Regions from separate parts of the Devosia rhizoryzae genome, predicted to be linked through region 1. Evidence: predicted binding sites of a transcription regulator. Region 1 holds the regulator's gene; the other holds the start of a gene.

Region 1 (10,364 bases):
TGCTGGCGGCGATCCGCAAAAGCGCAGCGGGCAATCTACTCCAGCGGCGACGCATCTGATCAAGGTGGCGTGCCAGGTGGCGCTCGGGCAGCGCGAGAAGATGGACATTTTCGGCACCGACTATGAGACGCCAGACGGCACCTGCATCCGCGACTATATCCACGTGACCGACCTCATCGCCGCCCATGCGCTGCTGCTCAAGCACCTGCGCTATCGCGGGGCATCGACGACGATGAACGCGGCCTATAACCAGGGATATTCGGTGCGGCAGGTGGTGGATACCGTCCGCTCGGTTTCCGGCATCAACCTCCGTGCGGACGAGGGCCCGCGCCGTCCGGGCGATCCGGCTTCGGTGACCGCCACGGGCGGGAAGCTGCGGGAGCTGGGCTGGACGCCCGAGCATGACGATCTCAACGAAATCGTGCGCCACGCCTATGACTGGGAACGCCACCTGATGACGCGGAACCGCTGACGATGCGGCGCGCAGGCCTTCTCTGGCTCGTGCTGGCAACGCCCGCCTTGGCGCAGCCAAGCGGCAGCTTTGCCGATTTCGTCGCCGAGTTCCGGGGCGAAGCCTTGGCAAACGGGGTCAGCGCGCAGCTTTACGACAGCATCATGCCGGCGCTGACGCCCGACCCCAATGTGCCCAACCTGGTCGATACCCAGCCCGAGTTCACGACGCCGGTCTGGGACTATATCGACGCGCGGGTTTCCGCTTCGCGCGTCGAGCGGGGCAGGGCAGCTCTCAGCCGCAATAGAGAACTTTTTGCCGCGGTGGGCCAGCGCTACGGCGTAGACCCCTACCTGCTCGGCGCCATTTGGGGCATGGAGACCGATTATGGTGGGGTGCTGGGCAATACGAGCCTGATCCGCCCAATCGTGCGCTCGCTGGCGACCGTCGCCTGGCAACGCCGCAGCCGCTTCGTCGAAGACAAGGCAGATCTTGTTGCTGCGCTCCAGCTTACCGAACGCAACGGTGGCAGCTCGCCGATTGGCTCCTGGGCGGGGGCCATCGGGCACCTGCAGGTTAATCCCAGCAATGTGGTCAAGCACGGAACGGATGGCGATGGCGACGGGCGCGTCGACCTCCACAACTCGCTTGCCGATGCGCTGGCAACCAGCGCCGTGTTCATCCGCAGCCTTGGCTATCAGCCCGGCCAGGATTGGGGCTTTGAAGTTTCGGTTCCGGAAGGCTTCGACTATCTGCTTGCGACGCGCGACCAGCTTCGCCCCATCAGCTTCTTTGCCGAACGCGGCATCGCCCGGGTCTCGGGCAGGCCTTTTGCCGAAACCGGAACGCCGGTTTTCCTTTATGTGCCGGCCGGCAAGACGGGCCCCAAATTCCTGATGACCGCCAATTACCTGGTGCTCAAGGGCTATAATTTTTCCGACAGCTACGCCATGGCTGTGGCGCATCTGACCGACCGGCTGAAAGGCGGCGGCAGCTTTGCGACGCCCTGGCCGCGAAATACCACCTTTCCGGATCTGGCGCAGCGCAAGGCCATTCAGCAGGCGCTTGGTGCCCTCGGCCTTTATAGCGGCGCGGTGGACGGCCGCCTTGGTCCGGTCACGCAGGCAGCCTATGCCCGTTTTCAGGCTGCGCGCGGCGAAGTCGCCGACGGCTTTGTAACCCGGACGGCCTATGAGGCGTTAGCAGCAGCGACGCGGTAACGCATCCATGAGCGGCGTGGTCAGGGGCCATCCGCAATGCTAAAAAACGGGGCTGGATGTGAATGGAACGGTGATGAAGCGCTTCGTCCTGCTCTTTTTGATCGCAATGCTTGCGGTGCTCGACACCGCGCCCGCCTTCGCGCAGGCGCCGGGTGACGACACGCTGGTGGTTGCGCAAGCGCAGACCGGGCGCCGGCGCACGCTGTTCGACCTTTTGTTCGGCGAAGAGCCTGCGCCACCAGCCGCTCCCGTGCCCGAGCCGCGCCGGGCTGTGCCGCGCGCCTCGGCGCCCGCTGCGGCGCCGGTTGCCGCAGCCCCGCCACCGCCGCCGGAGCCCGATGTGACCAAGGACCCCGATGCGACGCGGCTTGCGGTTTTCGGGGATTCCTTGGCGATTGATCTCACCAAGGCGCTGGAGCGCTTTTATGCCGAAGACCCCAATATCGTGGTCATCGGGCAGGGGGTTTCGTCGTCCGGGTTCGTGCGCGACGATTATTTCGACTGGAACCAGACCATCGAGGAACAGATCGCCGCCGACAGTTTCGATCTGGCCGTCGTCATCATCGGCATCAATGACCGGCAGGATATTTCGGCCAATGGCCAAAGCTTTGCGCCGCTGAGCGAAGGCTGGAAAGCGGCTTACCAGGCGCGGCTCAACGACTTCCTCAATCGCCTTCGCGCGGCCCGCAAGCCGGTGGTCTGGGTGGGGCTGCCGCCCATGTCGAAGAGCGATTATTCCGGCGCGATTAGCCAGATCAGTGCCCTGCAAAAACTGGCGGCCTTTTCGGGCGGTGCTGAATTTTTGGATATCTACGACCGCTTCCTTGGTGAGGACGGCAAATATTCTTCGCAAGGTCCGGACGTGAACGGGCAGAATGCCCGCATGCGCAAGGATGACGGCATCCACTTCTCCAATGCCGGTTCCGACAAGCTGGCCTTCTATATCAGCCAGGCGCTGAGCGCCTTTTATCGCGGCGGCACGATCAGCGTGGCGGTCGCCGACCCGCTTGCCGGCACCGAAGCTGCGGCGATGTTGCGACCGCCCTACCAAGGGTTGGGGCAGACAAGGCTGCTCGAAGTTGCCGGCGCGGTGACGCCGATCAGCCGGGCGCCGCAGCGCGCTTCGGACCTGCTTATGGCGACGGGATCGACTGAGGCGGCGCCAGCCTTCAGTCTCGATCAGTTGATGCAGGCGCCCACGGGCCGGGTCGATGCGTTTGGCGTTGGGGTCGATCCTGAGGACGACATGCCGGACGAGCCCGAAGTGCTTCAGTAGCCTTGTTTTATGTTAGCGTCACGCAGCGCCAAGCAGTCCGCTGGCCTTGATGCCGTCGAAGACGAACTGCACCGCGAGCGCGGCCAGCAGGATGCCAACAACGCGGGAAACCACCGAAAGCCCGGTGAGACCCAGGAGACGCTGAATCGGGATCGCGATCAAGAGCGTCAGCCAGGCTAGGGCCAAAATGGTAACGAGAGCCGCAAGCACCATCCAGAATTCGAGGTCAGACTTTGCGCCGGTGGTGAGGAGGATGACGGCGCTGATAGCACCCGGCCCGGCGAGCAGCGGCATGGCTAGGGGAAAGACGGAAATGTCCTGCGCCCGCCGCGCCTCGCGCTCTTCTTCATCCGTCGTGCCGGTGCCACCCGAATGGCGGGCAAACACCATGTCGATGGCGATCAGCAACAAGAGGATGCCGCCAGCCGTACGTAGGGCCGGGATAGTGATGCCGAAGAGATCGAGGATGGCATTGCCGAGCACGGCAAAGAACATCAGGATCGCTAGCGCGATCAGCACGCCGCGGGTGGCAAAGGTTCGCCGTTCGGCCGGCGTATTGTCCTTGGTCAGGGCCGCGAAGATGAAGGCGATGTCGGCTACGCCGACCGTTGCGAACAGCGTGGCGAAGGCAACCAGGAAGGCGTTCATGAACGCCGCTTTTCGATGGCGTCCCAGATCAGGGCGGCGATGTCGGGGCCGTCGAAGCGTTTGATTTCGCGGATGCCGGTGGGGGAGGTGACGTTGATTTCCGTGAGATAGCCGCCTATGACGTCGATGCCGACGAAGATCATGTCGCGCTCCTTGAGCGCAGGCGCGATGCGAGCGCAGATTTCGAGCTCGCGCTCGGTCAGCGGTGAAAGCTCGGGGCGGCCGCCGACATGCATATTGGAGCGGGCTTCGCCTTCGGCCGGGATGCGATTAAGGCCCATGATGGGCTCGCCGTCGATGATGATGATCCGCTTGTCGCCCTTGCGCACGTCGGGCAGGTATTTCTGGATCATGAAGGGTTCGCGGTAATTCTGCTCAAAGAGTTCAAGCAGCGAGGCCAGGTTGTGGTCGCCCTCCTGGAGGAAGAAGACGCCGGCGCCGCCATTGCCGTAAAGCGGCTTGACGATGATGTTGCCGTGCTCCTTGCGGAAGGCGTGAATTTCAGTGCGGTCGCGGGTTACCAGCGTCGGCGGCATCAGCTCGGGAAATTCGGTGACGAGGATTTTTTCCGGCGCATTGCGCACGGCCGCCGGCGGATTGACCACCAGCGTCTTGGGATGGATGCGCTCGAGCAGGTGCGTGAGCGTAATATAGTTCATGTCGAAGGGCGGGTCCTGGCGCATCAGGACCACATCCTGCGTCGAAAGGTCGATGCGCTGTGGCTCGCCCAGGGTGAAATGCTGGCCCTTTTCAGCATCGGTGACAGTGATCGGCTGCACGAGGGCGCTGACCTTGTTGTCGCGCATGGACAGCGTGTCGTGCGTATAATGGAGCAGCGCATGGCCGCGCGCCTGGGCCTCAAGCATCATGGCGAAAGTGGAATCGCCGCGCGGATTGATGGTGGCGACATGGTCCATTTGGACGGCGACTTTGAGCGACATGAGCTTACTCGCTTACGGAAAAGGCGTGCTTGAGATGGCGCGGCCAGCGGCCGGGCGCAAGGAAAATTACATCAAAGCGGCAGTCCTTAATGGCATCCTTGGGATGGCGGGAGAGCCAGTGTTTCGCGGCGCGGGCGATGCGGGACTGGTTGACGACGCCAAGTGCCATGGCTTCGTCGCCGCCCTTTGTCCTTTGTTTCACCTCGACAAAGACCAGGGTACCGGCTTTTTCGGCCACCAGGTCGATCTCGCCGACGGGCGTTTTGTAGCGGCGGGCGCGAATGCTGTAGAGCTTGGCCTGGAGATACCATGCCGCCAGTGCTTCGGCGCGATGGCCTGATCGATGCGCCTGTTGTCGGCGCTCAGTCACGGTCTTTGAGCGCGAGTGCGGCATCGTAGACCTCCTTGCGCTTGAGGCCGAACCGCGCGGCAATGTCATCTACGGCCGCGCGAAGCGGGTGATCTCCCATGGCTTCGGTTAGCGCGGCTTGCCAGTCTTCCGCGGCAGGGGCACTCGGCTCAGCCGCGCCAGCAACGGTGATAACGGCTTCGCCTTTGGTATCGTTTTCGGCGAAGAAAGCGGCGAGTTCAGTAAGGCTGCCACGTCGGGTGCGCTCAAAACGCTTGGTGAGTTCTAGGGAGACGGCGGCTTGGCGGTTGCCCAAAACCTCCGCCATTGCCGTCAGGGTATCTGCGAGCCGGCGTGGGGACTCGTAGAAGACCAGTGTTTCACGTGAAACGGCGTATTTTTTCAGAGCATTGGCTCGGGCACCAGCCTTCGGCGGCAGAAAGCCGTGGAAAGCGAAGGCGTCCGTCGGGAGGCCAGCGACCACTAGAGCCGAGAGAAGGGCAGAAGCGCCGGGGATGGGAAATACGGGGAGGTTCTGCTCGGCCAGCGTGCGGATAAGCGGGAATCCCGGATCAGAGAGAAGCGGCGTGCCGGCATCAGAGATAAGAGCGATCGCAGCCCCGTCGGCGATGCGATTGGCGATGTCTTCGGCCTTGTCGCGCTCGTTGTGCTCGTGGAAGGCGACGCGTTTCACGCGAATGCCGTAGTGATCGAGAAGCTTGGCGGATGTGCGCGTGTCTTCGCACAGAACTGCTTCTGCAGCGGCGAGGGTTTCGATCGCCCTTATGGTTATGTCGCGCAGATTGCCGATCGGGGTCGCGACGACATAGAGGCCGGGAGCCAGGTCCGGCGCCGAAAACTGCGTTCCGGCGATGTAGTAGTCATGGCTCACGCGTCACCTCCGTTCAGGCGGCAAGGTCGGCCACGACTGCATCGAGCACAGGGAAGCCCTTTTCCGTGACGCGGATATTGCCATTGGGCAGGGTTTCCACAAAGCCATAGCCTTTGAGCGCGGCGATCTGGGCCTCGGAAATACCTCGGCCTGAGATCGACATGAAGCGTGCCGGGGAGATGCCTTCCTTCATGCGCAGGCCCATGACGAGGAATTCGTCCCCCTGTTCTTCCCACGTGAGAACGTCGTCGGTGACCATGCCATGGCCCTTGGCATTGACCTTGGCGAGCCAGTCGAAGGGCATCTTTTCGGTGGCGGTAGCGTGGCGCTGGTTGTTGACCAGGAGCCGGCCATGGGCGCCGGGACCGATGCCGGCATATTCGCCATAGCGCCAATAGAGCATATTGTGGCGCGATTCCTGACCAGGTACGGCGTGATTGGAGATTTCGTAGGCGGGCATGCCGGCTGCCTTGGTCAGCTCTTGGGTGAGCTCATAGAAATCGGCGGCCAGATCCTCGTTGGGCATCTGCAACTTGCCGGCATTGAAAAGGTCGAAGTAGCGCGTGCCCTGCTCGATGGTGAGCTGGTAAAGACTCAAGTGCCCGCGCGCCATCCAAATGGCCTCCTTGAGCTCGTCTTCCCAATCTTCCAGCGTTTGCTTCGGACGCGCGTAGATCAGGTCAAAGGAGCTGCGGTCGAAAATCGACTGAGCGATGCGCACGGCGGCGACGGCTTCTTCCACCGTGTGACGCCGACCAAGTTCGGCGAGCGGACCGGGCCGCAGCGATTGAACGCCGAGGGAAACACGGTTGACGCCGGCGGTGCGGAAGCCGCGGAAACGGTCCACTTCCACCGAGGTCGGATTGGCTTCGAGCGTGATTTCAGCCTTGCGGTCGATTTCCCATTCTTCCGCCACGGCATCGATGATGGCGGCTACGGCCTTAGGCGACATCAGCGACGGGGTGCCGCCGCCAAAAAAGATCGACTGCACCAGGCGGCCGGGTGAGAGCGAGGCCATATGGGCGATTTCGCGCTTGTAGCCTTCGACAAAGGCATCCTCGTCGAAAGCACCGCGATGCACATGCGAATTGAAATCGCAGTAGGGGCACTTCGAGGCGCAGAAGGGCCAGTGGATGTAAATGCCGAAGAGGTCGTTGGCGCTAGCCATGCTCGATTTGCTCTTCGATGAACTTGGCGAATGCACGGGCACGATGGCTCAGGCCCTGCTGTCCCGGTGACCAGTTGTTCTTGGTCTCTCGAGTCATTTCCCCGAAGGTCTGGTCGTATCCGTCGGGCATGAACATAGGATCATAGCCATGGCCGATGTCGCCGCGCGGCGGCCAAACGAGGGTGCCGTCGCAACGGCCGACGTAAAGCACGTCGCGGCCATCAGGATGGGCAAGGCACAGGGTGGCGTTGAAGGAGGCGCGGCGCTGGCTGGGTGAATTGGCGCCGATGGCCTGGAGGGCATCCTCGACGCGCTTCATGGCGCGGCCAAAATCGCGCGGCACGCCGGCCCAGTCGGCGGTGTAGACGCCGGGTTCGCCGTTAAGCGCATCGACACAGATGCCTGAATCGTCGGAGAGCGCGAGCATGTTCGCGCCCTTGGCGGCCGCATGGGCCTTGGTGCGGGCGTTTTCGGCAAAGGTGGTGCCGGTTTCCTCGGGTTCGAGCAGGCCAAGTTCGCCAGCGGATACCAGTTCAAGGCCGAAGGGGACAAAGAGCTCGCGGAATTCGGCCAGTTTGCCGGCATTGTGGGTGGCGATGCAAAGACGCGTGCCGGGCTTGAGGCGGGGCAGGGTCATTTTGCCTCCAGCGCGCGTTGAATGTCGTTCCAGATGGCGCAGTTGCGCTCCGAAAAAGACGCCCCCTCATCCGCCCTTCGGGCACCTTCTCCCGCGGGGGGAGAAGGGGAACCCGGTAGGTGGGGAATGCTCGACGCCTCCCCTCTCCCCTTGCGGGAGAGGGTGGATCGGGCGAAGCCCGAGACGGGTGAGGGGTTCTTCAGCCAGCCCATCATGCGGAGAGCGCCTGTTTTTGCAGGACCGACAGCTCGCCGATGCCTTTTTCGGCGAGACTCATCAGCGCTTCGAGCTCGCTGCGATCGAAGGGGGCGCCTTCGGCGGTGCCCTGGATTTCGACGAACTTGCCCGAACCGGTCATGACGAAGTTGGCGTCGGTTTCGGCTTCCACGTCTTCGAGGTAATCGAGATCAAGGAGCGGGGTGCCGCGATAGATGCCGCAGCTGACGGCCGCCACCGAATCCTTGAGCACGACGCCCTTAGTGAGCTTGCGCTCTTCCATCCAGGCAATGGCGTCGGCCAAGGCAACATAGGCTCCGGTAATCGAGGCGGTGCGGGTGCCGCCATCGGCTTCAAGCACGTCACAATCGAGCGTGACCTGGACTTCGCCCAAGGCCTGAAGATCGACCACAGCGCGGAGCGAGCGGCCGATGAGGCGCTGGATTTCCTGGGTGCGGCCGGACTGCTTGCCGGCGGTGGCCTCGCGACGAGTGCGCGAGCCGGTGGCGCGCGGGAGCATGCCATATTCGGCGGTGACCCAGCCCTGACCCTTGCCGCGCAGCCAGCCCGGCACGCTGGTTTCAACCGATGCGGTGACCAGGACCTTGGTATTGCCGAAGGAAACGAGGCAGGAGCCTTCGGCCTTCATGGCAACGTTTCGCTCGATCTTGACGGCTCGCATATCGGTGGGCTGACGTCCGGAAGGGCGCATGGGGAATCCAGAAAATGTGCTGTTAACCGCCTCTTAACCCTCCAGCGTCCCGCTCACAAGCTTTGGCCGCTTGGCGCTTGGCTTCTATGCGCTTAAATGAGGTCTCAAGGTTAAAGGTGACGAGTTTATTCAAACCACGATGACCAGGGCTCCCGAAGATTTTTTGAGCGTGCTCAATGCCCGCAGCCAGGAGATTTTCCGGCGGCTGGTGGAGCGCTATCTCGATACCGGGGTGCCGGTCGGCTCGCGGGATTTGAGCCGGCTGCTGCAGGTGGAACTCTCGCCCGCCTCGGTGCGCAATGTCATGGCCGATCTCGAAGACCTGGGGCTGATCGCGGCGCCGCACACATCGGCCGGGCGGGCGCCAACGCAGCAGGGCCTGCGGTTCTTCGTCGATTCGATGCTCGAAGTAGGGGCGGTGGATGAAGACCATCGCAGCCAGATTTCGCGGCAGATCGAAGGCACGGCCGGGCGGGGCAAGATCGAGGATCTCTTAAGCGAAGCGAGCTCGCTCCTTTCCGGCCTCAGCCAGGGCGCGGGGGTGGTGATCGCCACCAAGGCCGACATGGTGCTCAAGCATATCGAATTCGTGCGGCTCGATGCGACGCGGGCCATGGCCATCCTGGTCGGCCAGGATGGGCAGGTGGAAAACCGCATCCTCGACCTGCCGCCGGGATTTACCGCCAGCGCGCTGCAGCAGGCGAGCAATTACCTGGCCCACTATGTCGTGGGCCGAACCCTCGCCGAAGCGCGGCGGGTGCTCAACGAACGACGCGCCGAGCAGCGGGCCGAACTCGACGAGCTGACGCAAAAGCTGGTGGATGCGGGGATTGCGACGCTGAGCGAGCCGGGCGGCAATGGCTCGCCCACCGTCATCGTGCGCGGCCGCGGCAATCTCATCAACGATACCATGGCCAGCGACGAACTGCTGCGCATGCGGCAGCTGTTCGACGAACTTGAAAGCAAGGATGGACTGCTGGAGCTTTTGGGCGACGCCGAGCGCGGGCAGGGGGTCCGCATCTTTATCGGCTCGGAGAACAAGCTGTTTTCGCTGTCGGGCTCGTCGGTGATTCTGTCGCCCTATAAGGATGCCAACGATCGGGTCGTGGGCGTGCTTGGGGTGATTGGGCCGACGCGGCTCAACTATGCGCGGATCGTGCCGGTGGTGGATTACACGGCCAATGTCATTTCACAGATGATGGCGCGTGGGCGGCCGAAGGCTTGAAGTTTGAGCCTGTCTGGCCGATATGGCGGGCAGAACCCTTAATCGTTTACGGAAGAAGACAAGATGAGCGACGAAAACGCCGCCCAGGGCGAAACGCCGGACCTCGACCTGCCGGAAACCGAAACCGCGGAAGTCGATCCCGTCGAAGCGCTGCAGGCTGAAAATGCCGAGCTCAAGGACCGGGTGCTGCGCACCGTCGCCGAGATGGAAAACCTGCGCAAGCGCACCGAGCGCGATGTTTCCGACACCCGCTCTTATGCAATTGCCGGCTTTGCGCGCGACATGCTCTCGGCCACCGACGCGCTGAGCCGGGCCCTGCTGGTGATCCCGCAGGAAACCCGCGACACGGCAGAAGGCACGCTCAAGAGCCTTATCGAAGGGCTGGAACTGGCCGAACGCGAGATGCAGCGCCTTTTGGGCAAGCATGGCGTCAAGCCGATCGAAGCGGCCGGCCAGAAGTTCGACCCCAACAAGCACCAGGCCATGTTCGAAGTGCCGAACCCCAATGTGCCGGAAGGCACGGTGGTGCAGGTGGTGCAGCAGGGTTTTGCGATTGGCGAACGGGTATTGCGTCCGGCCATGGTCGGGGTCGCCAAGGGCGGCAGTGCCGGTGGCGGGGACGAGGGCGT
Region 2 (10,364 bases), 990 kb from region 1:
CCAGATCATCGGCGCCTATATCGGCGCCCGCACCGGCATTCGCTACGGCGCCACCATCATCCGCCCGCTGGTGGTTGTCGTCTCCATCGCCCTGGCGCTGAAACTGATCTTCTTCCCTTAGGCGGGATCCAGCCCCGCGGCTTGGCGCAGCGCCGCATTGATCCGCTCCTGCCAACCCGGTCCATCGTCCTGGAAATGCTCGAGCACGGCGCGGTCGAGCCTGATCGAAACCAGCTCCTTCCCCTCCGGCGGGCTGGCCGACTTTGCCGGCGCCGCAAAGGCTGGCTTAGGCGCAGCGCTCTTAAACACCGCCTCCGCTTCGTCAAAGGCATTTCCGCGTCCAGGTCTGCGCATATTATCCTCGTGCGTTAAGTGTCTCAGACTAGCTCTGCTAGGGTCCAAGAAAAAGGCCCCGGCGTTTCCACCGAGGCCTTCCACAAAGATCGTGACTGGGAAGAAACGATCTTTGAAGCTTTGCGTGCTGGGCGTGGATTAGAAATCCATGCCGCCCATGCCGCCCATGCCGCCGCCGCCCGGCATTGCCGGTGCTGCGTCCTTGGGGGCCTCGACGATCAGCGCTTCGGTGGTGATCAGGAGCGATGCAACCGAAGCTGCGTCCTGGAGAGCGTGACGCACGACCTTGACCGGGTCGATGACGCCGAGCGCAACGAGGTCGCCATATTCACCGGTTGCAGCGTTGTAGCCGAAGGTCGGCGAGCTGTTCTCAAGGATCTTGCCGACGACGACGGAGCCTTCGGCACCGGCATTGTTGGCAATCGTGCGCACCGGCTCCTGGAGAGCGCGGCGAACGATGGCGATGCCGGCGTCCTGGTCGGCGTTTGCACCCTTGATGGTGAGGGCGTTCGAAGCGCGGAGGAGGGCGACGCCACCACCGGGAACGATGCCTTCTTCAACGGCAGCGCGGGTAGCGTTGAGCGCGTCGTCGACGCGATCCTTGCGTTCCTTGACTTCCACTTCGGTGGAACCACCGACGCGGATCACGGCAACGCCACCGGCAAGCTTGGCGAGGCGTTCCTGCAGCTTTTCCTTGTCGTAGTCCGAGGTGGTTTCCTCGATCTGCGCCTTGATCTGGCCAACGCGGCCCTGGATGTCTTCCTGGGTACCGGCGCCATCGACGATCGTGGTGTTTTCCTTGGTGATTTCAACGCGCTTGGCAGTGCCGAGCATGTCGAGGGTCACGTTCTCGAGCTTGATGCCGAGGTCTTCGGAGATCACCTGGCCACCGGTGAGGATGGCGATGTCTTCCAGCATTGCCTTGCGGCGGTCACCAAAGCCCGGCGCCTTCACGGCAGCGACCTTGAGGCCGGCGCGCAGACGGTTGACGACCAGGGTCGGCAGCGCTTCGCCATCGACGTCTTCGGCGATGATCAGCAGCGGACGCTGGGACTGAACCACGGCTTCGAGGATCGGCAGGATCGCCTGCAGGTTCGAAAGCTTCTTTTCGTGCAGGAGGATGTAGGGGTCTTCGAGGACCGCAGTCATCTTTTCTGCATTGGTGACGAAGTAAGGCGAGAGGTAGCCGCGGTCGAACTGCATGCCTTCAACGACATCGAGTTCGGTTTCGGCAGTCTTGGCTTCTTCGACGGTGATGACACCCTCGTTGCCGACCTTCTGCATCGCTTCGGCGATCATTTCGCCGATCGAGGTTTCGCCATTGGCCGAAATGGTGCCGACCTGGGAAACTTCGGAGGAGGAGGTGATGCCCTTGGCCGAAGACTGGAGCGACTTGACGACTTCTTCGACAGCGAGGTCGATACCGCGCTTGAGATCCATCGGGTTGAAGCCTGCGGCAACAGCCTTGACGCCTTCGACGACGATGGCCTGGCCCAGAACGGTCGCCGTGGTGGTGCCGTCACCGGCAACGTCGTTGGTCTTGGAAGCGACCGAACGGAGCAGCTGTGCGCCCAGGTTCTCGAACTTGTCTTCGAGTTCGATTTCCTTGGCGACCGAGACGCCGTCCTTGGTGATGCGCGGAGCACCGAACGACTTTTCGATAACGACGTTACGGCCCTTGGGACCCAGCGTTACCTTGACCGCGTTGGCCAGGATGTTGACGCCGCGCAGCATCTTGTCGCGTGCGTCGGTGGAGAACTTTACTTCTTTGGCAGCCATGTGAGGCGCTCCTTAAAGAGTGGGATGAGGACGACCAGGATGGGCAGCGAAGCTTAGGCTTCGACGATGCCCATGATGTCGGACTCTTTCATGATGATGAGGTCTTCGCCGTTGAGCTTGACTTCGGTGCCGCTCCACTTGCCGAACAGCACGCGGTCGCCGGCCTTGACGTCGAGCGCGTTGATCTTGCCCTGTTCGTCACGGGCGCCAGGGCCCACGGAAACGATCACGCCCTCGGAGGGCTTTTCCTTGGCGGTGTCGGGGATGATGATCCCGCCTTTGGTCTTTTCTTCACTGTCGACGCGACGGACGACCACGCGGTCATGCAGGGGACGGAAGCCCATGATAAATTTCCTCTTGGCATCATTTCTGAATGCAATCTCGGACCGTTTAGCACTCAAATCGAAGGAGTGCTAACAGGCTGGCCGGATATAGGGAGCAGGGCGGAGAAGAGTCAAGAAGCGTGAACCGAAGTTTTTTCTCACGCGTTGAAGACGCAAAGATGACTGCGTCAAAGGAGACTTCGATGTTCGAAACCGCCACTATCACGCCTGTCGACGGTCGCGTGCATATCTATTTCGACGATGGCGAAATTGCGAGCTCCATCCGGGCCATGCGCCTCGAACGCCCCGGCCGCGAACCCCGCGTCTACCTGCCGCTCGAAGACGTGCATCCGCAAATCCTTGAAGCCTCGGACACGACGAGCGAGGACGAGGGCCTCGGTGCTGCGCATTACTACACCATCAAGACGCTGACCGCCGACGGCGTCGACGAAGCCTGGTACCACCCCTATGCCGAAGGCCGGTACGAGCCGCTCCGTGACCTCCTGACCTTCGGCGGCGACCGGATCAAGATCAGCACCACCGAGGTCTAAAACTATCAACCAGTAGACCTCATCCTGAGCCTGTCGAAGGACGAGGTCGTGGCACCAACTGCGTGACCGACCTCGTGCTTCGACAGGCTCACCATGAGGTCTCGACGACGACTCGCATGTAACTCGACGAGCAACTTATCTCTTTCCCCTCCACCCACTCTGGTCCATAAGGCCTCTCATGAGCGAACAACCAACCTACGAAATCAAGCTGACCCGCAAGGGCGGCATGGGCGCCAACACCAACTGGCACTGGGAAGTCCAGGACTCGACCGGCAAGGCCGTGAAGACCGGCAGCGCCGTGGGCGAAGAGCATAAGGCATTCGCCACTGCGCGCATCGCCAAGGAAAAGCTCGAAGCCGGCAAGTAACCGCCGTTAGGATTGCCGTGGCCAGCGCCGCCGAGACCGAAGTCGAGTTAGCAGCCCCGCCATCGCCGATGCGGGGCATCCTGCTCAAGGTTTTGTCGGTCGGGTGCTTCGTGGTCATGGCGACCCTGCTCAAGGCCACCGAAACCATCCCCTCGGGGCAGATGGTCTTCTTCCGCTCCTTCTTTGCGCTGCTTCCGGTTCTTGCTTTCCTGGCGTGGCGGGGACGGCTTAACCGCGCTTTCCAAACAGACCGTCCGCTGGGACACATTCTGCGCGGCCTTATCGGCGTGTCCTCGATGAGCCTGGGCTTTTTTGCCCTGACCCGGCTGCCACTGCCTGAAGCCACAGCTCTCGGCTATGCTTCGCCGCTGATCATCGTGATGCTTTCGGCGCTCCTTCTCCATGAGCGCGTACAGATCTTCCGCTGGACCACGGTGCTGGTGGGCCTCCTTGGCGTCTGCATCATCCTCTGGCCCAGGCTTACCGTGTTTTCCAGCGGCGAAGCGCTGGGCGGCGCAGAAGCGGTAGGCGCGCTAACGGCTTTGGGCGGCGCCATCCTGTCCGCTTTTGCCATGCTGCAGGTCCGCACCCTGGTGCAGACCGAACGCACGGAAGCCATCGTCACCTACTTCTTCATCAGCGCCAGCATTCTGAGCCTGCTGACGTTGCCCTTCGGCTGGGTTTGGCCCACGCCGGCACAGGCGGCGCTTCTAATCGGCGCCGGTTTTTTCGGCGGCATCGGCCAGCTGCTGCTGACCTCCTGCTATCGCTATGCCGACATGTCGGTCATCGCGCCCTTCGAATATGTGTCGCTGATTCTCACCATCATCATCGGCATGGTCATCTTCGCCGATGTGCCGACCATTCCGATGGTCGTCGGCGCCATCATCATCGTCGGCTCCGGCATCGCCGTGATCCTGCGCGAGCGCTGGCTCGGCCTCGATCGCCGCCGCGCGCGCGAGGCCAATACGCCTTAGCTGGCAGCCTGCATCTCCGCCCAGCTCTGGCGCTTGCGGTAAATCGTCGACGGGCTGATCTCGAGCGCGGCTGCCGCCATCGAAATATTGCCGCCGAACGCCGCGACCGCATCCTCGATGATCCGCTGTTCCTGCCGCCACATCGGCAGCACCGATCGCCGGCCTTCGCTTCGGGGCGCTTCGACGCCCGACGGCGCTGCCGTTTTCGCCTCGATATCGGCTGCCGCAAGCATGTGCGCGCTGATCTCGCCGCCATCGAACATCACCACCAGGCGGCGGATGAGGTTCTGCAACTGCCGCACATTGCCCGGCCAATCGGCCGCCGTCAGCTGCTGGCTGGCCTCCGGGCTGAAACCGGCAAAGCTCTTATGCTCTTCGCGCGCATAGCGATGAAGGAAATGTCGGGCCAGCACCATGATGTCGCTCGGCCGCTGCCGCAGCGGCGGCAAATGCACCGGCAAGACGTGCAGCCGGTAGAACAGATCCTCGCGGAACTTGCGCTCCGCAATCATCTGCATCGGGTTGCGATTGGTGGCGCAGATCACCCGCACATCAACCTTGCGCACGCTGGTCTCGCCGACGCGCGAGATCGTCCCGGTCTGCAGAAAGCGCAAAAGCTTGCTCTGGAGCGAGAGGTCCATTTCCCCCACTTCATCGAGGAATAGCGTGCCGCCATCCGCCAGTTCCGCCGCGCCCTTGCGATCCTCATGCGCACCGGTCAAGGCGCCGCGCACCACGCCGAACAACTCGCTTTCCATGAGGTCGCGCGGGATCGCCGCGCAATTGATGGCCACGAATCGCCCGGCGCTGCGCGGCCCCTTTTCGTGCAGCGCCTCGGCGCACACATCCTTGCCGGTGCCGCTTTCGCCGGTAATGAACACCGGCGCCGAAGATGTCGCCACCCGCCCGATCTGTTCATAAAGGAACTGCATGGCGCTCGATGCGCCCACAAAGCCGGCAAAGTCGGCGACCACGGCTTCCGGACCCGATTCGCAGCCCAGCGACCGCGGCCGCCCATGCCGCTGCGCCAATTCGCCGATGCGGGAAGCCAGGGCTGCTCCGCTGACCGGCTTTGCCACATAATCATGCGCCCCGGCCCGCATTGCGCCAAGCGCGGCGCTGACCGAACCGCTATCGGCCATCGCGAGCACCAATGCCCCATCTGCCAGACGCACCAGCCGACCCATGGCGTCTTCGATGCCCGGCGCGAGGTCAACAAGGCTCGTCAGATCGGCAATGATGATGTCGAAGCGCGTCTGTCGTAGCTTTTCGATGCCGCCGCGTCCGCTCTCGGCAATGGTGACTTCAGGCGAAACCAGCAGCGCTTCGCTCAGCGCTTCGCCGACACGGCGCGCGCAATCGGCATCGCTGTCGATCAACAGAAGCTGACCGCTTAACGCCGTTTCGCTGCCTGCCGTCATCGTCATCAAGAAATGCACCCTGGTTCGTCCGCAGCCGGACCGTTGTTCTGGTTGGCTGCGATTGTTTTCCGATTAGGGTAAATATTCCGTCTAAATAGACCGGGAGAGTTTGCCGGCCGAGCTTTTGCCGCTCCGGCCCAGATGCTACAGGGGAAAGGCCGAATCCCGGCGCTCGAGAGGGATGCAGGTCCGCCCGTGCAGGCTTTGGTTTATTCGTTCATCACGCTGTCGGCGGCAAGTCTGGGCGCACTGGCCTATTTCGGGCTGACCTTCACCCCCGCCAATGCCATCCTGCTCGCGGCCGTGTTCGGCTGTGTCTGCATCGTCTTTCTCGAACGCTCCCTGCGCCAGCGCGCCGAAAACCGGCTCGAACGCGCCATCGAAGACCTGTCCCGTCTTCTTGCCACCGATGCCCAGGCGGGCGCCGTGCTCGGCCAGCGCATCAATGCCATCGCCGACACCAATCCGGGCCAGCGCCTTGAAACCGTCGAAGCGGACATTTCCGTCCTCGGCACCGTCATCCGCCAGGTCGCCGAAGCGGTTGCCGAAATGGAGGACAAGGTTGCCAAGGCCGATCAAGTTCGCCCCAGCCCTTATGCCAATGAGCGCATCATTGCCGCACCGCCACCGCGCGCTGCCACCCAGATCACGGTGATCAGCGAGCCCGAGCCGATAATCCCGCTCGAAATGCTGCGCCAGGCGCTGCTCGACAATCGCCTCGTCCACCATATCCAGCCCATAGCCCGCCTGCCGCAACGCCGCGCCGCCGCATACGACATGCTGCCGCGCCTGATGCTTGAAGATGGCGAACTCGCCGGGGCACCCGATTTCATGCCGCGCCGCGGCGGACAGGACCTGATCCGCCAGATCGAAGGCGTCGGCCTTGTCGAAGCCGTGGCCATCGCCCGTCGCTCGAGAACCGGCGGCCAGCCCGTCGTGCTCCATATTCCTCTGACGCGAGCCACTCTGGGCGATGAATTTTCCGCCGAACAGCTGCTGGTAACGCTCGATGCCAACCGCGCCATTGCCTCGGGCCTGACCTTTCTTGTTCCGGAAAGCGACTGGCAGAGCCTCACCACGCGCGAGCGCGCCGTGGTGGAAGCCGTGGCGCGCAAGGGCGCCGGTTTTTCGATCTCCAACCTTCGCTCCCTTCGCCTCGACATTGCCGAATTGGCCGCCCTCGGCGTCCGCTCGCTGCGGGTTGATGCCACCCGCTTCCTCGACACGCCCGAGGTCTTCACCGATTTCCACATCTCGGACATCGCCAATTATCTGGCGCGCTTCGAAGTCTCGCTGCTGGCCACCGGCGTTGCCACCGAGCGGCAGATCGTCGAACTGCTCGACAACGACATCATCCTGGTCCAGGGCAATTATATCGCGGCGCCCGGGCCCGTTCGCCAGGACCTCGTGCTCGAGTCCGGCCGCCCGGTGACGCAGCCGCTGCGCCGCGCCGAATAGCTTTTCGCTTGATCGATCGGCGCAAAGTGCCACATAGGGCAGGACCCTCGCCTAGGAGAGATGCCGCCATGCCCTCGCCCCTGCCCACCATTGCCGGCCTTTCCGATCTTTCCGGCCGCTACGACGCAGTCCTGAGCGACGTTTGGGGCGTCATCCACAATGGCGTCCATGCCTTTCCCGAAGCCGTCGAGGCGCTGCGCAATTTTCGACGCGACGGGGGCAGGGTGGTGCTGATCACCAATGCACCGCGCCCCTCCGGCCCGATCATCGCCATGCTCGATCGCCTCGACGTCCCGCGCGACACATATGACGCCATCGTGTCGTCCGGTGACGTCACCCGCAACATGATCGCCAAGTATCAGGGCCGGGCCATCCACCACGTCGGTCCGCCCACCGAGGACGATGCCCTTTACGAAGGTTTTGACCTTCGCCGTACCGGCGCCGACGAGGCCGAAGTCGTGGTCGTCACCGATCTCGACACCGACGACGATACGCCGGAAATGTATCGCGATCGGGCGCGCCAGTGGCTCAGCCGCAAGCTGCCGATGATCTGCGCCAATCCCGATCGCGTCGTCGAGCATGGCGACAAGATCATCTATTGCGGCGGTGCCTTGGGCGACCTTTATTCGGCCATGGGCGGCATGGTCCACATGGCCGGCAAGCCCTACCAGCCGATCTACGAAGAAGCTTTCCGCCTGGCTGAACGCGCCGCAGGGCAGGGGCTGACAAAGTCCCGCGTTCTGGCCATCGGCGACAGCGTCCGCACCGACGCGGCCGGCGCCGCCCAGTTCGGCATCGATCTCCTTTTCGTCACCGGCTCGATCCACGCCGCCGAGCTCGACGCCTTCGGCAAACCCGATCCCCGCGCCATTGCCGACCTCATCGCCCCCAGCCGCGCCCGCACCGCCGGCTACCTGCCGCGGCTGACGTGGTAGCTCCAGTGCTTTTCGTCTCGGAAGACCCCCACCCAACCTCCCCCGTAAGGCGGGGGAGGAGCGGCGTTGTGCTCAACGCTGGATCGTGGGCTCGCACTGACCTTCTCCTCCCCCTTCTGCAGGGGGAGGCCGGGTGGGGGTACTTCAACCAAACCCCGAGCCTGCCGTGACCTTCACCCGCCTCTCCACCACCGCCGACCTGCCCGCCCACCTCCGCGGCGCCCATGTCGCCATCGGCAATTTCGACGGTCTTCATCGCGGTCATCAATCCATCATTGCGGCCCTCCGCGAACGCGCCCGCGCCGCCAACGCCCCGGCGCTCCTTTTGACCTTCGAGCCCCATCCGCGCGACGTTTTTGCGCCTGCGCCCTTTATGTTCCGGCTGACCCATGCCGACGCCAAGGTCCGGCTGGCCGAAGCCTTGGGTCTCGATGGCATCATTGTCCTTCCTTTCGATCGCGCCTTCTCGCAGACCGAGGCCGAGGACTTCGTTCAGACCATTCTCGTCGACCAGCTCGGCGTGCGCGGCGTCATCACCGGCTCCGACTTCCACTTCGGTCGCCAGCGCCGTGGCACACCGGCATTCCTCCGCGCCGAAGGCGAGCGCCTTGGCTTTGCCGTCGAAACGTTGGACCTAATGGACGAGGGCGACGAGCCGATTTCCTCCTCGCGCATCCGTGCTGCGCTGAGCGAAGGCGCCGTCACTGCTGCCAATAGGCTGCTTGGCTATCACTGGTTCTTCGATGGCTGCGTGGTGAAAGGCGACCAGCGCGGCCGCGAGCTTGGCTATCCGACGGCCAATACTCAGACGGCCAACGGCTTCCAGCTCGCGCAGGGCGTCTACGCCGTCCGCGCTCGCCTCGGGGATCGCCTGCTCGACGGCGTCGCCGCCTACGGCAAGCCCATGTTCGACAATCAGCTGCCGCCCTTTGAAACCCACCTCTTCGACTTCGACGAAGATATTTATGGCCAGACCATCCAGGTGGCGCTGGTCGGGCACATTCGCGGGCAGGAAGTATTCAATGGGCTGGACGAACTGATCGCCGCCATGGATCGCGACGGCAAGAAGGCCCGCGAGATGATCGCTGCAGCAGAGCCGCTTAGCACTCTGGACGAGCGGCTGGGCTTTTTCGCACGCTGAACCAGGCTTTAGTGGCGGAGGGAATCCACCACGGCCTTGAGCTTTGCCGCGCCTTCATCGGTGAACGTGCCGCGGCTGCCATTGACCGTCAGCAAGCCGGCCTCTTGTAGCTCTTCGACGCCTTTTGCGCTCGCCTTGTGACCTTGACCGTCATCGAGAGCCACCTCGCTGACGGCGTCGCCGCTTTCCAGCTGATGGTAGGCGGCAAAAGCGAGGATGGAGAGCGCCTGGTCGGACAATTGCATGGAAGAGCTCCTGTGTTCGACAGGAGAAATGCTTTGCCGAAGCTTTCGATCCGCAGCGGCAGGGGCAAGCCAGCCTGCCATGCGCCCAATTTTCTTTGCCCCGATCCGCCTCCCTTGCTACAACCCGCCGCAAATCTTCCCCGAAAGCCTTTTCTTCCATGAACGACACCGCAACCGGCGCGACCGAAACCGATTACTCGTCGACGCTCTTCCTGCCGGAAACCGAATTCCCGATGCGCGCCGGCCTGCCGGATCGCGAGCCCATCTGGCTCAAGCGCTGGGCGGACATGGACATTTACGCAATGCAGCGCGAGCAGGCCAAGGATCGCCCGCTTTTTACGCTCCATGACGGCCCGCCCTACGCCAATGGCAATATCCATATCGGCCACGCGCTCAACAAGACGCTCAAGGACATGGTCAGCCGGTCCATGCAGATGCTGGGCCACAACGCCGCCTATGTTCCCGGCTGGGATTGTCACGGTCTGCCGATCGAATGGAAGATCGAAGAGCAGTACCGCGCCAAGGGCAAGGACAAGAACGACGTCCCGGTGGTCGAATTCCGCCAGGAATGCCGTAGCTTCGCCGAACAATGGGTCGACATCCAGCGCGAGGAATTCAAGCGCCTCGGCATTCTGGGCGAGTGGGACAACCCCTACCTCACCATGAGCTTTGATGCCGAAGCCCAGATCGCGCGCGAGCTGATGAAGGTCTCGATGTCGGGACAGCTTTATCGCGGCTCCAAGCCCGTCATGTGGTCGGTGGTTGAGCGCACCGCGCTCGCCGAAGCCGAAATCGAATATGCCGACTACGAGA

What was found. Region 1 encodes HrcA, which represses chaperone genes, less so after heat shock. Its sites were predicted from a motif close to GTTAGCACTCNCNNNNNGNGAGTGCTAAC; they were not measured.
Positions count from the first base shown of each region.
Region 2: the regulator HrcA is predicted to act here: its motif matches at 2,523-2,551, upstream of JI748_RS10600 (co-chaperone GroES).

Region 1 covers NZ_CP068046.1:3,113,712-3,124,075, forward strand. The annotation lists gene galE (UDP-glucose 4-epimerase GalE) at 1-472, shown strand, start outside; gene JI748_RS15210 (lytic murein transglycosylase) at 475-1,671, shown strand; gene JI748_RS15215 (SGNH/GDSL hydrolase family protein) at 1,745-2,947, shown strand; gene JI748_RS15220 (MarC family protein) at 2,966-3,595, opposite strand; gene gshB (glutathione synthase) at 3,592-4,536, opposite strand; gene JI748_RS15230 (YraN family protein) at 4,541-4,930, opposite strand; gene rsmI (16S rRNA (cytidine(1402)-2'-O)-methyltransferase) at 4,899-5,777, opposite strand; gene hemW (radical SAM family heme chaperone HemW) at 5,791-6,945, opposite strand; gene rdgB (RdgB/HAM1 family non-canonical purine NTP pyrophosphatase) at 6,938-7,582, opposite strand; gene rph (ribonuclease PH) at 7,794-8,510, opposite strand; gene hrcA (heat-inducible transcriptional repressor HrcA) at 8,650-9,735, shown strand; gene grpE (nucleotide exchange factor GrpE) at 9,799-10,364, shown strand, end outside.
Region 2 covers NZ_CP068046.1:2,122,442-2,132,805, reverse strand. The annotation lists gene JI748_RS10615 (TSUP family transporter) at 1-121, shown strand, start outside; gene JI748_RS10610 (BrnA antitoxin family protein) at 118-354, opposite strand; gene groL (chaperonin GroEL) at 493-2,133, opposite strand; gene JI748_RS10600 (co-chaperone GroES) at 2,187-2,477, opposite strand; gene JI748_RS10595 (DUF427 domain-containing protein) at 2,660-3,007, shown strand; gene JI748_RS10590 (hypothetical protein) at 3,186-3,374, shown strand; gene JI748_RS10585 (DMT family transporter) at 3,443-4,351, shown strand; gene JI748_RS10580 (sigma-54-dependent transcriptional regulator) at 4,348-5,778, opposite strand; gene JI748_RS10575 (EAL domain-containing protein) at 5,968-7,230, shown strand; gene JI748_RS10570 (TIGR01459 family HAD-type hydrolase) at 7,299-8,165, shown strand; gene JI748_RS10565 (bifunctional riboflavin kinase/FAD synthetase) at 8,332-9,306, shown strand; gene JI748_RS10560 (hypothetical protein) at 9,315-9,551, opposite strand; gene ileS (isoleucine--tRNA ligase) at 9,710-10,364, shown strand, end outside.